One region of the Idiomarina sp. genome, then DNA from elsewhere that is predicted to be linked to it. Evidence: predicted binding sites of a transcription regulator. Region 1 holds the regulator's gene; each other region holds the start of a gene.

Region 1 (4,789 bases):
GCTCGTGCATGCAACCCAAGTTTATTACGAATAATCAGGGTTTTACAATGTATTGTCATAGCTCACCTGTGCTATTTTTTGGTTTCGCGGTGTCGAACCTGAACATTTATCGCTGTTTGTTTAAACCGTTCAGCCAATTGCTCGGTGATATAGACCGAGCGATGTTGTCCGCCGGTACAGCCTGTTGCGATGGTTAAATAGCTGCGATTACTGCGCTGAAAATGCGGAATCCAGGTGGCAAGGAAGTTTTCGACTTGATGGATGTATTTCGCCACCAACGGTTGTTGCCGAAAGTAATGTTGTACGTCTTCGTCCAGTCCTGATAACAATTTGAGCTCGGGTTGCCAATGAGGATTTGGCAAAATACGGGCGTCAAATACAAAGTCAGCGTCTTTGGGTAAACCGTATTTAAAGCCAAACGACTGAAATACGATAATGAGTTTTTTCTCGGCTTTGCCTAACACCCTTTCAGTGACCTGCTCACTTAACTGATGTAACGACAAATTACTGCTGTCGATACGCCAGGTGGCACGCTCCATAATTGGCTCAAGCACTTTGTGCTCAAGCTGCAGAGCGTCAGTTAGCGGTAGCTCTTTTTGCGACAGCGGATGCAAGCGACGTGTTTCGCCGAAGCGTTGCAGTAGTGTTTGATCATCCGCGTCAATAAACAGAATTTCCGGCTCAACGTCTGAGGGTAAAAAGTCGAGCGATTCTAACAGTTCTTCTGAATTCTCTGGCAGGTTACGAACATCAATGCTAATAGCTATACGGTCATACTGAGCCATTACGGCATGAACCAGGGTAGGCAGCAGCGCAATCGGCAAATTATCAACGCAATAGTAACCTAAATCTTCAAGCACCCTTAGCGCGATAGTTTTGCCTGAGCCCGAACGGCCACTAACAATAATTAGCTGCATGATCCGTCGTTACTCTCGTCAACAAAGATGTCATAGAGATCTTTGTCAGATTCGGCTTGTCGTAGCGCGCGAGTACAGACTTTATCGTTCATACGGCGGGCAACCGCGGCAAGCGTTTGTAGGTGATTTTCGTGCTCTGATTCAGGCACCAGTAAGGCAAAAATAATATCCACGGGCTGATTGTCGATAGCATCAAATTCGATAGGTTTTTCTAACGTCAGTAACACAGCGACAGGTTGTGTGGCATTGGCAAGCCGACCGTGAGGAATGGCAATACCCAGCCCAATTCCGGTACTGCCTAAACGCTCCCGATTCAACAAGCTTTCGAAAATATCGTGGCGAGTAATGCCGACCAATTTGGGGGCCGCAATTTGGCTAATAGCCTCGAGTAAACGCTTTTTGCTGGCACCCTCGACTGCACACTTGGTGCAGTCGGGGCTTAATAGTTCAGACAGTTGCATGATTAATGCTTTTTGAGTTTCTCTTTGTGTTTAATAACCTGGCGATCGAGCTTATCAATTAAGCCATCAATTGCCGCATACATATCTTCGTGTTTGGCGTCGGCAAAAATTTCGCCGCCGTTAACGTGCAAATTCGCTTCGGCGATTTGATCCGTTTTCTCAACCTTAAGGATGACGTGCACATTGTTAATGTGGTCGAAATGTCGCTCTAACTTAGCGAACTTAGTATCTACATAGTCACGCAGTGCGTCAGTAATATCAATGTGATGACCGGTCAAATTTATTTGCATAACGTCTTCCTTCTTATAGCTACACGATTTAAAGCAGACTCTTGCGTTGGCTCGAGGACGCGATGTTAAGCGACTCCCGATACTTTGCAATGGTCCTCCTTGCCACTTTGATTCCCTGCTCCGCAATGAGTTCAGCAATTTTACTGTCACTCAATGGTTTGGCGCGATTTTCTGCCGCCACTAACTTCTTAATTAAAGCACGAATAGCAGTACTTGAACACTCACCTCCTGCCTCTGTGTTGACGTGACTGGAGAAAAAATATTTCAACTCAAAAACACCGCGGGGGCTATGCAAATACTTCTGTGTCGTCACCCGCGAAATTGTACTCTCATGCATCTCTACTGCTTCGGCGACATCGTTAAGAACCATGGGCTTCATAGCCTCTTCGCCGTACTCGAAAAAGCCTTGCTGGCGCTGCACGATACAGTTTGCAACTTTAAGTAGGGTATCGTTGCGACTTTCCAGACTTTTAATAAACCAGCGCGCCTCCTGGGTATGCGATTTTATGTAGTTGCAGTCAGCCTCGGATTTGGCCGCTTTGCTAAGCGCCGCGTATTCTTCATTAACCTTTAATTTAGGTACGCTGTCAGGATTTAATTCGACCACCCAGCGGCCTTGTTTTTTTACCACAGACACATCCGGAATAACGTACTCCACCGGTTTTTGCGCCACTTGTTCGCCGGGGTGAGGATGTAACTGTTGGATTAACTGCATACAAGCTTTTAGCTCTGCCTCAGACAGGCGCATTTTGCGCATAATCGTGCGGTAATCACGGTTGCCGAGTAATTCCATGTGTTGCTGAACGAGCTCTATCGTTTGTGTTCTTAACGGGCTTTCTTCTACTAGTTGCTGCAACTGTATAGTTAAACACTCAGCAACGTCGCGCGCGCCAACGCCCACGGGATCAAAATGCTGTATGCGTTTCAGCACCATACAGATTTCTTCCTGGCCAACCTCATCGAGACCGACCGCATCAACTAGCTCGTCGATACTTGAGGTGAGATAACCATTATCATTAATAGATTCGATGATCGCTTCGGCAATGGCGGTGTCTTCATCGCTGAAGTGCGACAGCTGCATTTGCCACAGTAAATGATCCTGCAGTGTTTCGCTGGTTTCGCCCTGGTACACGTCCATTTCGCCCTCAAAACTTTTTCCGTTACCGCTGGTCATCGATGCTGGCGTGGACGAGGTATAGGTATCATCCCAGCTGCTGTCGACCGGCAGGTCATCAGGCAACTGGTCTTTTTTTAATACGTCGGAGGTTTCTTGTTGGCTATCGTCACGGTCGCGTGATGACGCGTTATGTGCCTTACCATCTGCGCCGCCATCTGAGATATCCGATTCGACGTCCAGCAGTGGGTTGCTATCGAGTGCTTCCTGGATCTCCTGCTGCAAATCAAGCGATGACAATTGCAACAAGCGAATTGCTTGTTGTAACTGTGGGGTCATGGTTAATTGCTGACCCATTTTTAGCTGAAGACTTTGTCGCATACGTTAGGCTCCCGGCTCTCGCATCAGTCGTTACTGAATAGGCTTACAGCGTAAATTGTTCGCCGAGGTAAACATCTTTAACCTGTTGGTTTGATAATATACTGTCTGCGTCACCACTGGCAATCAACTGGCCGTGACTGACAATGTAAGCGTGTTCACAAACCGAGAGTGTTTCGCGCACGTTGTGATCAGTAATTAGCACGCCAATACCGCGATTTTTTAAATGTTCGATAATTTTTTTGATGTCTAAGACTGAAATCGGGTCGACACCGGCAAAGGGTTCATCCAGTAAAATAAAGGTGGGATCAGCTGCCAGCGCCCGTGCAATTTCTACCCGGCGACGCTCGCCTCCGGACAGGCTCATCCCCAGGCTGTTGGCGATATGGCCAATGTGGAATTCTTCCAGTAGCGCATCAACTTTTTCTTCACGCTCAACCGCGCTTAGCGATTTTCGAGTTTCTAAAATGGCCATCAGGTTGTCGCGTACTGACAGTTTGCGGAATATCGACGACTCCTGTGGCAAATAGCCAATCCCCCGGCGTGCTCGCTCGTGCATAGGCAACAGCGTTAGGTCAGTGTCATCCAGATAAATCTGGCCTTTATCACTATTAACCAAACCCACAATCATATAGAAGGTGGTCGTTTTACCTGCGCCGTTAGGGCCCAACAAGCCGATGATCTGGCCCTGACTAACCTCCAGGCTGACATCTTTAACCACTTGCCGACGTTTGTAACTTTTTGCTAAATGACGAACCGAAAGCGTAGCCATAAGTTAGCGATTGCCCCCGTTTTGGTCGTCGTTGTCGTCCTTTTTGGTGGGCGTAAAAATGGTTGTTACCCGGTTGTTCTCTGAGCCCTCGCCGCTGGCGCTTAAGGTTTGTTTGGCGAGGTCATAGGTAATAATCTGCGCACTAGAGCGGCTGGCACCCTGGGATACTTGCGCATCACCCACGAGTTCAAGCACTTCGCGCGCCTGATAGTAGGTAATACGTTGCGCTTGAGCGCTGATAGTTGAGCCGTCTTCTAGTTGCTGGGTATAGGTTGCAGGGTTTCCTTCGGCAATGAAGGTATCTGCTTGCTGCTCGTTATTACGCAGCGCTTCAAGGCGGTCGGCTTTTATGACAAGCGACCCCTGGGTTACTGTTACGTTATCGGTTAGCAACAACTTATTATTTTTGATATCCAGTTCTTCATGGCCGGCTGTCAGCTCAATCGCTTTAGAAAAGTCCGCTTCGCCCTGTGCAAATACGGCGCTACTGAACAGCACAACAAGGCCGCTAACGAGGCTCAAATACGGTCTTAACATGTCGATTTAACTCCATCTTTTCAGCATATAGGTCAGCTTTTAAACCATCTCCACGGATAGTTAATTGCGGACCAAATAACGTTACTGGATAGTCGGTACGCATACTTTCAGCTGCCATATCGATAACCAGGTATTCTGTAATTACCCTTTGTATTGCAGTATCAGGCTGTAGCGAAATGATTTCAACTCCGCGTTCCAGAATCAGCGTTTGGTCATCGTAAAATGTACCTTGCTCGGCGCTGATCTGCCATGTTGCTAAGTCATCCTGGGTGTATACCGTGTAGGTGGGCTGAGTCAGCTCGGTCAAGCCAATTTGGATA
Region 2 (4,789 bases), 470 kb from region 1:
GTGCAAAATTAAATCCGGCCAAAAAAGTGCCTTTTTTGCATCACAAAGAAACGCGACTACATGATTCAAGTAGTATTTTAAAATATGTACGGGAAAAAGCCGGAGAGCGCTATTTTCCAGACGTAAAAGATTATGATCAGTATTGTTTGGTTAATACTGCACTTGATGCGGGTATTAATCTTTTTCTACTTGAACAGCAAGGTGTTACACCTGATAACAATACCTACATGCAGCGACAAAAATCGCGGGTTGAGGAAATTCTTCAGCTAATGGAGAGTAAAAAACACGCGGTGGCTTATGAAGGGCCGCACCCGTTTAGTGACGGAGAATTACGATTGGGCTGTTTTTTAAGTTGGGGACTCTTTCGTAACCGCATCAGTCTGGGTGAGTATCCGCAATTGCAGGCATTCGTTGATAAACTCAACGATTACCCGCTATTCGCAGACACACACCCCGAGGTACGGCCGTCTGTTACGGAATAAGTTTGGCTGATTTTTCCGGGATTTCTTCGTTTAATAATTGATTATTCATGGAGTAGTCGACGGGCACATCGATAAGGTGCACACCGCCCTGCTCCATGCATTGCTTAATCAGCGGTTGTAATTCGTCTGTTGCCGACAATCGGTAGCCTTTAGCACCGTAGGCATCGGCGTACTTGATAAAGTCGGGGTTGTTAAAATCCAGACCAAAGTCACTGAGTCCCATGTGTTGTTGTTTCCACTTGATCATGCCGTAAGCGCTATCGTTCAGTAGCAGTACAATAAGATCTTGTTTTAACCGAACCGCAGTTTCGATTTCTTGCGAGTTCATCATAAATCCGCCATCGCCGCAGATGGATATAACCTGTTTTTCCGGAAACACGAGTTTGGCTGCCATTGCTGATGGTAACCCTGCGCCCATTGAAGCAAGAGCGTTGTCGAGCAAAACGGTATTAGGCTGACGAGCCGGATAATTGCGAGCAAACCAGATTTTATAGATACCGTTGTCTAGCGCTATGATGCCATCATCAGGCATAACTTCTCGCACCTCTTCGACCAAACGCTGGGGTAACATTGGGAATCTATCGTCGTTGGCCCCCTCGTCGGTGTGGTCTAGCATGTGATCACGCACTTTCAACATAAAGTCAAAATTCCAATGTGGCTGCGGCTCAATTCCTTCTTTTAATTGCCAAATACTATTACCGATATCACCAATCATACTGGCATGAGGGAAATAAACAGAGTCGACTTGAGCGCTCTGGAAGTTGATGTGAACCACTTTGCGCTTGTCATTGGCCTGTGAACGCATCATAAAGGGTGGTTTCTCAACAACGTCATGGCCAACATTAAGAATCAGGTCGGCTTGTTCTATTGCTCGGTGAGGATAATCTCCATCCGAAACAGCAGCATTACCTAGCCAGCCTGGATGGTCTTCGTTAATCACGCCCTTACCCATTTGTGTGGTGATAAAGGGGATTCCTGTTTTGTCGACAAATGCGCGTAGCATTTTAGCGGTTATTTTTCGGTTAGCGGCTGCGCCGATAAGTAGCAAAGGATGTTTTGACTCTTTAAGTAAAGACAAAACGTGACGAACGGCCTTATCTTCAGCAATAGGTCTGCGAGAGTAGCTCGGCTCGATTGGAAATGAATCAACATCTTCGCTAGCGACATCGTCGGAAAGTTCCAGGTGTGAAGCTCCGGGACGTTCCTCTTCAGCTCGACGAAAGGCTTCGCGAACATGCGCAGGAATACTCTTCGCGCTGATGATGGGTTGTGTATATTTAGTGATAGGGGTCATCATGTCGACCACGTCAATAATTTGGAACTGTCCTTGCTGCCGTTCTTTGATGGGCTTCTGACCGGTAATAACAACCATCGGCATAGCTCCGAGTTGAGCGTAAGCAACCGGAGTAACAAGGTTGGTGGCGCCCGGCCCAAGCGTTGATAGACAAACGCCAGGTTTGCCGGTTAAGCGACCATAGGTTGCAGCCATAAATCCGGCAGCTTGTTCATGACGGGTTATAATAAGTTTTATTGACGACTTTGATAGTGACTCGAGCAAGTCGAGATTTTCCTCACCGGGAATACCAAAAATATATTCTACGCCTTCATTTTCAAGCGCTTTTACCATCAGATCCGATGCTTTCACGTCGCTTTCTCCTTGCGTATAAAAGATATGTATTAACAGCGTACGTAAAGCATAGGCTATATGATCAAAAAAGGCGGCTAAGAGCCGCCTTTTGTTCTCTGTCGCAAAGCACTAGTTACGAGTTGCCGTCACCTGTCATTTCCTGAAGGCGGTTGCGCAATTCTTCGTCATTCTGAGCTTGTTGAATGATAGAGTTGTATTCTTGCGGCGTCAGGCCTGCATCTTCAACAGCAGCAATCATTTCTTCCTGTGCAGATTGTTGAATTGTGCGTGCTTGCTCTTGGTTTTCAGCATTCTGGAATTTTTCACGGTATTTTTGAGTAACGCCTTGTACTTCTTCCATTGCCGCAACAAACTTGACCAGCATACCTTCTGTCACTTCAACTTGCTGTTGCATTTGTTGTTGCGCCTGGCCCTGAGCTTGGCCCTGCTGCTGAGCGATAGCGGCTGTTGAACCAAAGATCATTACGGTTGCTAATGCTAATAGTGTCTTTTTCATAATAAGCTCCTAGATTTATTTTCTGGAATTAATTTTGCTCATCTACACTGTAGCGAAGACCATGCCAACTTATTAAGCTTTTGAAAAATAAGAGTTTTAATTATATCTAGGCATTATGTTTGGTTACTCGACTAAATAAGTGTATCGTTTTGATACACTCTGGGAGTTGTTAATGACAAAAAGATACAGTTTTAATCTGTCTAGCCTGCAAAAGCGATTACTTATTTATGTTGTTGTGCCGATGGTCGTGATCTCAGGTCTCGCAATTAGCTTTGGGTTACAGTTAATTGCGGATCAGGAAGAAAAACGATTAAAAGCTGACCTGGAATTATTGGGGCGCGCAATTAGTTTACCGATAAGTGATGCACTATTAACTAACGACCTCAGGACGGTTAAAGCCAATCTGGATTCTGTTTTTTCTATCGGACGCGTCTATGGTGCATCCGTATACAACGTAAAGGGTCAGCAGGTTGCTGAAGCTGGAATCACCGAAACAGATTTGTCTAACAGTTTTTTGGCACAACAAACGGTTAAAACGGGAGTCACTCAGGATGATTACCGGCGGGTCGAAGGTAAAGACGTATTCTCCCAATTTATGCCAATTATTGATCGAGGTGGTCGCATCATAGGCTTGCTGCAAATTAACCGAAAAGCCAGTGATTTTGATGACCGGTTTGAGCAGCTGAGTCAGGTTGCCTGGCTCAGTTGGGCTGCGTTTGGGGCAATTACTTTTGCGGTATTAATATTTGGGCACTTTAGAGGTGTTGGGCGCCATGTCGTTGAGTTAAAAAATGCGATGCGAAAGGTTGCGGAGGGTGATAGAGCAATTCGAGTTGCGCCCAATGGGCCCAGTGAAATTGCTGAAATAGGTATCGGTTTGAATCGTATGCTGGATAGCATTTCACTGGCAGAACAAGAGCTTGAAAGCCGACGTAAAGAGGAAGAACGTTTACAACAAGCGCTGCGGGAACAGGAAAAAATGGCTGCAATAGGGAGTGTAGCCAGCGGCGTTGCGCACGAGCTTGGCGCACCCTTAACTGTTATTGATGCTCGCGCAAAACGTCTACTTAAGCGGATGCCTGATGAAGATGACCGGCGTCAACTAGAAGCCGTTAGAGGGCAAGTTCAGCGTCTAACGGGTCTGGTTAATCAGCTGCTTGCGTTCTCCAGAACCCCGGTATCAGAAAGGGTTTCAGTAGAAATAAATGAAATACTACAGCGAGCAATAAAAGCCTTGAGCTACGAGCGCGATAGCGATGGTATAAATATAGTAATAGATTCCACTGAACAGGCGAACGTTGCAGTCGACATAAAACGATTTGAACTGGCTTTGGTCAACGTCTTACGTAATGCATTGCAAGCCGCCATCAATGAAATCCGCGTAACTGTAGAAGTTAATGAGATGGTGGAGATCAATATACTGGATGACGGAGCCGGTATAGATGAGTCAATAAAAAATGATGCTACGCAACCATTTAAAAGTACCAAGCCACAAGGCAAGGGAACGGGCTTAGGACTTACAATTGTCAGTCATGTAATGAATGACCATAGTGGTTCAATGAAGCTTGATAACTCGTCTCAGGGTGGTTGTTGTGTGCGTTTGTTGTTGCCTAAGTCTGAGGGAAATAAAAATGAGCAGAGGTAAGGCCCATGTTGCGGTAGTTGAAGACGATCCGGCGCTAAATGAATTGTTAGTCGAGGAGCTCGCGGCGGAAGGGTATCAAGTGAGCCACTTTGGTACGGTAGAGGATTTTCTGCTGGCGAGTCTAGATTGTGATGTCGTGGTCAGTGATATTCGCCTTCCCGGAGCGTCAGGCTTATCTTTGCTAGAGACGGTTCAACAGCAAAGTACGCCCCCGGCAGTATTACTGATTACCGCCTTTGGTACGGTGGACCAAGCTGTGGACGCGTTAAAGCATGGAGCGGCGGACTTCTTAACTAAGCCTTTGGACGTCGAGCATTTACTTTTAAGCGTGCAACGCATTCTTGAACACCGAAACTTAAAGCAACAGCTCAAGCGATTTAAGTCAGAACAGACGGGTCCGGGCGGGATGATTGGTCAGAGTCCGGCCATGCGCAAACTCTACAGTCAAATAGAGCAGATTGCTAAAGTTGACGGCAGTGTGCTTATTTTGGGCGAGAGCGGCACGGGTAAAGAGCTTG
Region 3 (4,789 bases), 360 kb from region 1:
CGGACGTTTGCTGTAGTTCATTGACGTTATCAATGGCATTTTTAAGCATGTTAGAAAAGTCGGCTTGGGCGTTGTTACCCGGCAAAGCGTTGACGTTTGCTGCCTTATCCTGGCTTGCATTTACGCCCGATAAAGCTTGCCATTGTTGGTAGGCTGCGTTGGCATCGACTTTCATAATATTCTCCGTCAAAAATTCCACAGATGGTTCTTCTAACGGTATTAATGCAAAGTTGATGCCAACTAAATCAGTTAATCTAAGGAAGTTTACAGAGGACTAAATAGCCAGCCCATTTTCACGAATTTTGGCTAACTTGTAGCGCAGTGTTCTTGGCGAGATGCCCAATTCATCAGCCACCGGTTTGCGCTTACCTTGGTGCTTTTGCAATGCCTTTTTTATGATCTGGTATTCACGATAAAACATCGATTCGCCCAGTCCTTCAGCGCTCTCAGCGGCCACTGCAGGCTCGACTGATTCAACTTGCTCGGGAAATACCGACTGTTGCTCCAGCTCTAACATCAGATCAGCAGGCTGTATTTCGCCACCGTTCTGTAATACCAACGCGCGCTGGATGACGTTTTCCAGTTCACGAATATTACCCGGCCAGCTATAGCTCATCAGTGCATTTTCTGCCGCGCGGCCGTAATGTACCGGCTGCTTAATTCCCAACCGTTGTTTGTGGCGTTGTAATAACGCATTAGCAATTGGCACGATGTCGCCGGGGCGCTCAGCCAGGGCTTTCCACTGCAGCGGGAAAACATTCAGCCGATACATCAAATCTTCACGGAACTGGCCTGCTTTTACCGCTTGCTGCAAATCACGGTTAGAGGTCGCGATAACCCGAACATCCAGATTGATCGCTTTGCGCGCCCCCAGGCGCTCTACCTGCCTTTCTTGCAGTACCCGCAATAACTTGGCCTGCAGGTTAATATCCATTTCTGTAATTTCGTCCAGCAACAAGGTGCCGCCCTGCGCCAGTTCGAATTTACCCGGCGTCGCCTGACTAGCTCCGGTAAATGCGCCTTTTTCGTAGCCAAACAGAAGTGATTCCAGCATGTTTTCCGGGATTGCAGCGCAATTAATCGCAACAAAAGGCGCGGCTTGCCGTGCTGACTGTTCATGAATATAACGCGCCAACACCTCTTTGCCAGTACCGCTGGGCCCCGTAATCATGACTGTCGCGTCAGTCGCCGCCACTTTTTTGGCCATTTCTAACAAGGCTAAACTACTGGGATCTTCAGCAACGACACTGCTGACTTCGTGCTCCTGCAAAGGCAAATGTCGTTGCACCAGTTGCAGCAGCTTTTCAGTAGAAAACGGTTTACTCAGGTAATCAATCGCACCCTCGCGCATTGCGATAACGGCATCATCGACTTTAGCGAAGGCAGTCATCATGATCACCGGCGTATCATAGTTTTGATTGCGCAAACTACGCAGTAACTGCAGGCCATCAATGCCCGGCATTTGTACGTCGCTGATAATCAAATCTATCGGCGCCGATTTTAGTTGTACCAGCGCATCTTCACCTGATTCTGCTTCTATACAGCAATAATCTGCCAATTCCAGCGTATCAACGATAGCCTCTCGCAGTGCGGCATCATCCTCGACAATCAAAACACGGGCATCAACCATAACAAATCTCCTGTGGCTTAGATTGAACGGCTTCAATCGGCAGACGAATACTGAACTCGGTTCCCTGGCCAGCCTCGGTTTGCCAATTCAACTGGCCCTGGTGGGCTTTTACTACGGTATTAACCACCGCCAGACCGAGTCCGGTACCGTTTGGCTTGCTGGTAACAAAAGGCGTGAATAACTGCGACTGGATTTCTGCAGGAATGCCGGAGCCGGTATCGCTTACCGTACAGCACCAATCATTGGCGCTGTAATCGGTTGACACCGTTACCACCTGGCCTTTGTCCGTGACATCAATCGCATTGGTTAACAGATTCTGAATCGCTCCACTAAGCGCGGTTAAGTTGCCTTTTAAGATCGCGTCGTCAGCGTTGTTTTGCACGCTTAACCTAACCTTTTTTGCTTGCGCGTAGGGACTGACCGACTGCACAACTGAGTCGATTAAGGTTGCCGATGACAACGGTTCCAGAACTTGCTGGTCACCGCTTTTTGCAAACAACAGCATGTCATTGACTTGCTGTTCAAGTGATTTAAGTCGGGATAGTAGCTTATCCGAAAAGCGCTGCTGGCGGTTGTGGTCAAGGTTCGGGGTTGCCAGGTTTTGGGCATAAAGTAAGGCTGCAGAAAGCGGTGTTCTGATTTGATGCGCCAGAGAAGCAACCATTCGCCCCATCGATGACAAGCGTTGTAGATGGCTAATTTTTTGTTGTAGGCGACGCGTTTCAGTCAAGTCAGTCAACACCACTAACTGCCCTGACTGGTCAGGAATAGCCGAAATATCGACTTTAACGCGACGACTATTGTGCAACGACACTTCGTGCCAGTCATCGGCCTGGGGTTTGAAGTACTCAGCAACACAATCACGCCATAAACGCCCCACCAGTGGCGCGTCCACTAACGCGATCGCATTATGGTTACAATGTTCTACGGTTCCCGCACTATCGACCAAAATAACGCCATTGGGCATCGCATCGATCAGCATTCGGTGATCCTGCATAGTTCTCTCTCTGTTTGCCTGCGCAACTATGCTAGAGACTATGCAAAGACTGTGCCTATATTTTTTGTTTTATTTCAATGGGTTATCTTGCAAATATTTAAAGGCAGGGGTGTCAATTTTTCGGCTACCTGTAACACGAGGTTACTTTATTTGGTATTTTTTCATTTTCTCGACCAGCGTTGTCCGCCGCATCCCTAATAATTCAGCTGCTTTTGCGACCACACCATCAGCTTTATCCAGCGCCTGCTTTATCATGGCTGTTTCCAGCTCACTCAGCATGTCTTTTAGGTTAACGCCGTCATCTGGTAACTCAGAGTTAAGCGCCGTTGTATCCGTGTCCAACTCCTCGTCGTCATCGGCAAAAATGGAGTTAAGCGCCTCGCGCTCAAGCAGTTCGTCAGGATACTCAGGCTCTACCCGGGGGTGGTCAATATGTTGATACTTTGGCGGCAGGTCACTGACATCCACTAATTGATCGGGATGCATGATGGTTAACCGTTCAATTAAATTACTCAGCTCACGAACGTTACCGGGCCAGCGATGCAATGACAACGACTCCAATGCCTTATCGGTAAACCGCACACCGACTCCGCGCTCTTTTTTAAAGCGCGCGGTCAGCTCTTGCAACAATAACGGCACGTCTTCCTGGCGCTCACGCAATGCCGGTACATCGATGGGGAATACATTTAACCGATAGAATAAGTCCTCGCGGAATTTGCCTTCGTTAATCATCGACTCAAGTTGTCGATGGGTTGCAGCAACAACGCGTACGTCGGCTTTAATACTTTTTGCACCACCAACCCGCTCAAAGGTGCGTTCCTGCAATACGCGCAGTAATTTTACCTGCATGGCTAACGGCATGTCGCCAATTTCGTCGAGGAATAATGTGCCGCCCTGGGCTAACTCAAATCGCCCTTTACGAGTGCCAATTGCGCCCGTAAATGCGCCCTTTTCGTGTCCGAATAGTTCACTTTCGAGTAAGTCAGCGGGTATCGCGCCACAGTTGACCGGCACAAAAGGACCATCTTTACGGTTAGAGAGGCTATGAATTCCGCGCGCTACCACTTCTTTACCGGTGCCGGACTCACCCAAAACCAAAACATTGGCGTCGCTACTGGCGACCTGCGCAATCATCTTGCGAATACTCTGAATTGCACTGCCCTGGCCTATTAGCAGTGACTCCAGTTTGCCGGTTTTATGATTCTGCGAGCCATGGCGTTCGGCAAGGTTACGGTGGTAAGAGTGACAATAATGCAACCAGCGTGACAATTCCTGATAATCAACATTAGCATCGATGGGACCAATAACATTAGCGCGATTAAGAGCTGGCTGATGGCTCTCTGCAGCGGCGATAAAAGGAATAGCCGGCTTGCTTTTGGCATTCTCGCTTAAGTCATTTACCCCTGAACCGGCAATAACACAAAGCACGTCATCATGATTAGCCAGCTCGTCAATCGCCGGCAGCACAGTGACTCGCTCACCAATAAAGGTTAACACGGTCTCAAATCGCTGACGCCGTTCATTATTCTGTTCGCATAAATATATGACTTGAGGGCTGGTCATCATACCTGACCGCGTTTTCCTACTCTATTAGGCCTGACCAAGCGAAAACAGCTGGCCCGCACTGCTAATAACAAATTGATTGTCAGCCGTTAACTCAGCTTGTTGTGCCCATTGATAGTACACATTTCGATGAACTTTTGCGGTCATACCTCTGGGCAGGCAAACATATGGAACGTCGTCATAAATTTTTAACGGGGTTCGCTCACAAAGAATATATCGCTCCCCGATGTTTGTGACAACCTGAATTGCCTTTTCACCAGACGATTCGACCTGCTGCCATTCAGTAACAATAAACGGAGCGTCATCAACCTGGATTTTTACCTTTTCGACCGGCGTTACTAAAAAATAGTCTTCATTTTCTCGTGTCAGTACCGAGGCGAACAAATTGACCAAGCGTTGACGGTTAATTTTACTGCCTTGGTACTCCCAGTCACCGTTGGCTTTTATGCGCAGAGGTATTTCGCCGCAGTAGGGTGGGTCCCACTTTTCGGTAGGTGCGTGCTGGGTCGACTCAAGCTGTTCAAATAATTTTTCCAGACTCATGGCTTACCCATCAGGCCGATTTAATCAACCAACTTCTTTTGCCGTAACAAATACCA

What was found. The regulator sigma-54, encoded in region 1, starts transcription at its own class of promoters, with help from an activator protein. The targets are predictions, from matches to a motif close to GTTGGCACGNNNNTNGNNT.
Region 2: a site for sigma-54 is predicted at 2,677-2,695, ahead of KZ771_RS10800 (DUF4168 domain-containing protein). Genes of this name have one in related genera too.
Region 3: a site for sigma-54 is predicted at 2,668-2,686, ahead of KZ771_RS00430 (PAS domain-containing sensor histidine kinase). Genes of this name have one in related genera too.

Annotation. Positions count from the first base shown of each region.
Region 1 is NZ_CP080268.1:2,703,735-2,708,523, forward strand. Features, by position in the region: gene KZ771_RS13070 (HPr family phosphocarrier protein) at 1-59, opposite strand, end outside; gene rapZ (RNase adapter RapZ) at 72-917, opposite strand; gene ptsN (PTS IIA-like nitrogen regulatory protein PtsN) at 908-1,378, opposite strand; gene hpf (ribosome hibernation promoting factor) at 1,381-1,668, opposite strand; gene KZ771_RS13090 (RNA polymerase factor sigma-54) at 1,697-3,163, opposite strand; gene lptB (LPS export ABC transporter ATP-binding protein) at 3,207-3,932, opposite strand; gene lptA (lipopolysaccharide transport periplasmic protein LptA) at 3,936-4,469, opposite strand; gene lptC (LPS export ABC transporter periplasmic protein LptC) at 4,441-4,789, opposite strand, start outside.
Region 2 is NZ_CP080268.1:2,235,977-2,240,765, reverse strand. Features, by position in the region: gene KZ771_RS10810 (glutathione S-transferase family protein) at 1-482, shown strand, start outside; gene KZ771_RS10805 (acetolactate synthase large subunit) at 472-2,127, opposite strand; gene KZ771_RS10800 (DUF4168 domain-containing protein) at 2,243-2,626, opposite strand; gene KZ771_RS10795 (ATP-binding protein) at 2,799-4,271, shown strand; gene KZ771_RS10790 (sigma-54 dependent transcriptional regulator) at 4,258-4,789, shown strand, end outside.
Region 3 is NZ_CP080268.1:90,073-94,861, reverse strand. Features, by position in the region: gene fliE (flagellar hook-basal body complex protein FliE) at 1-175, opposite strand, end outside; gene KZ771_RS00435 (sigma-54 dependent transcriptional regulator) at 275-1,630, opposite strand; gene KZ771_RS00430 (PAS domain-containing sensor histidine kinase) at 1,623-2,627, opposite strand; gene KZ771_RS00425 (sigma-54-dependent Fis family transcriptional regulator) at 2,769-4,190, opposite strand; gene KZ771_RS00420 (DUF1285 domain-containing protein) at 4,218-4,733, opposite strand; gene KZ771_RS00415 (response regulator transcription factor) at 4,754-4,789, opposite strand, start outside.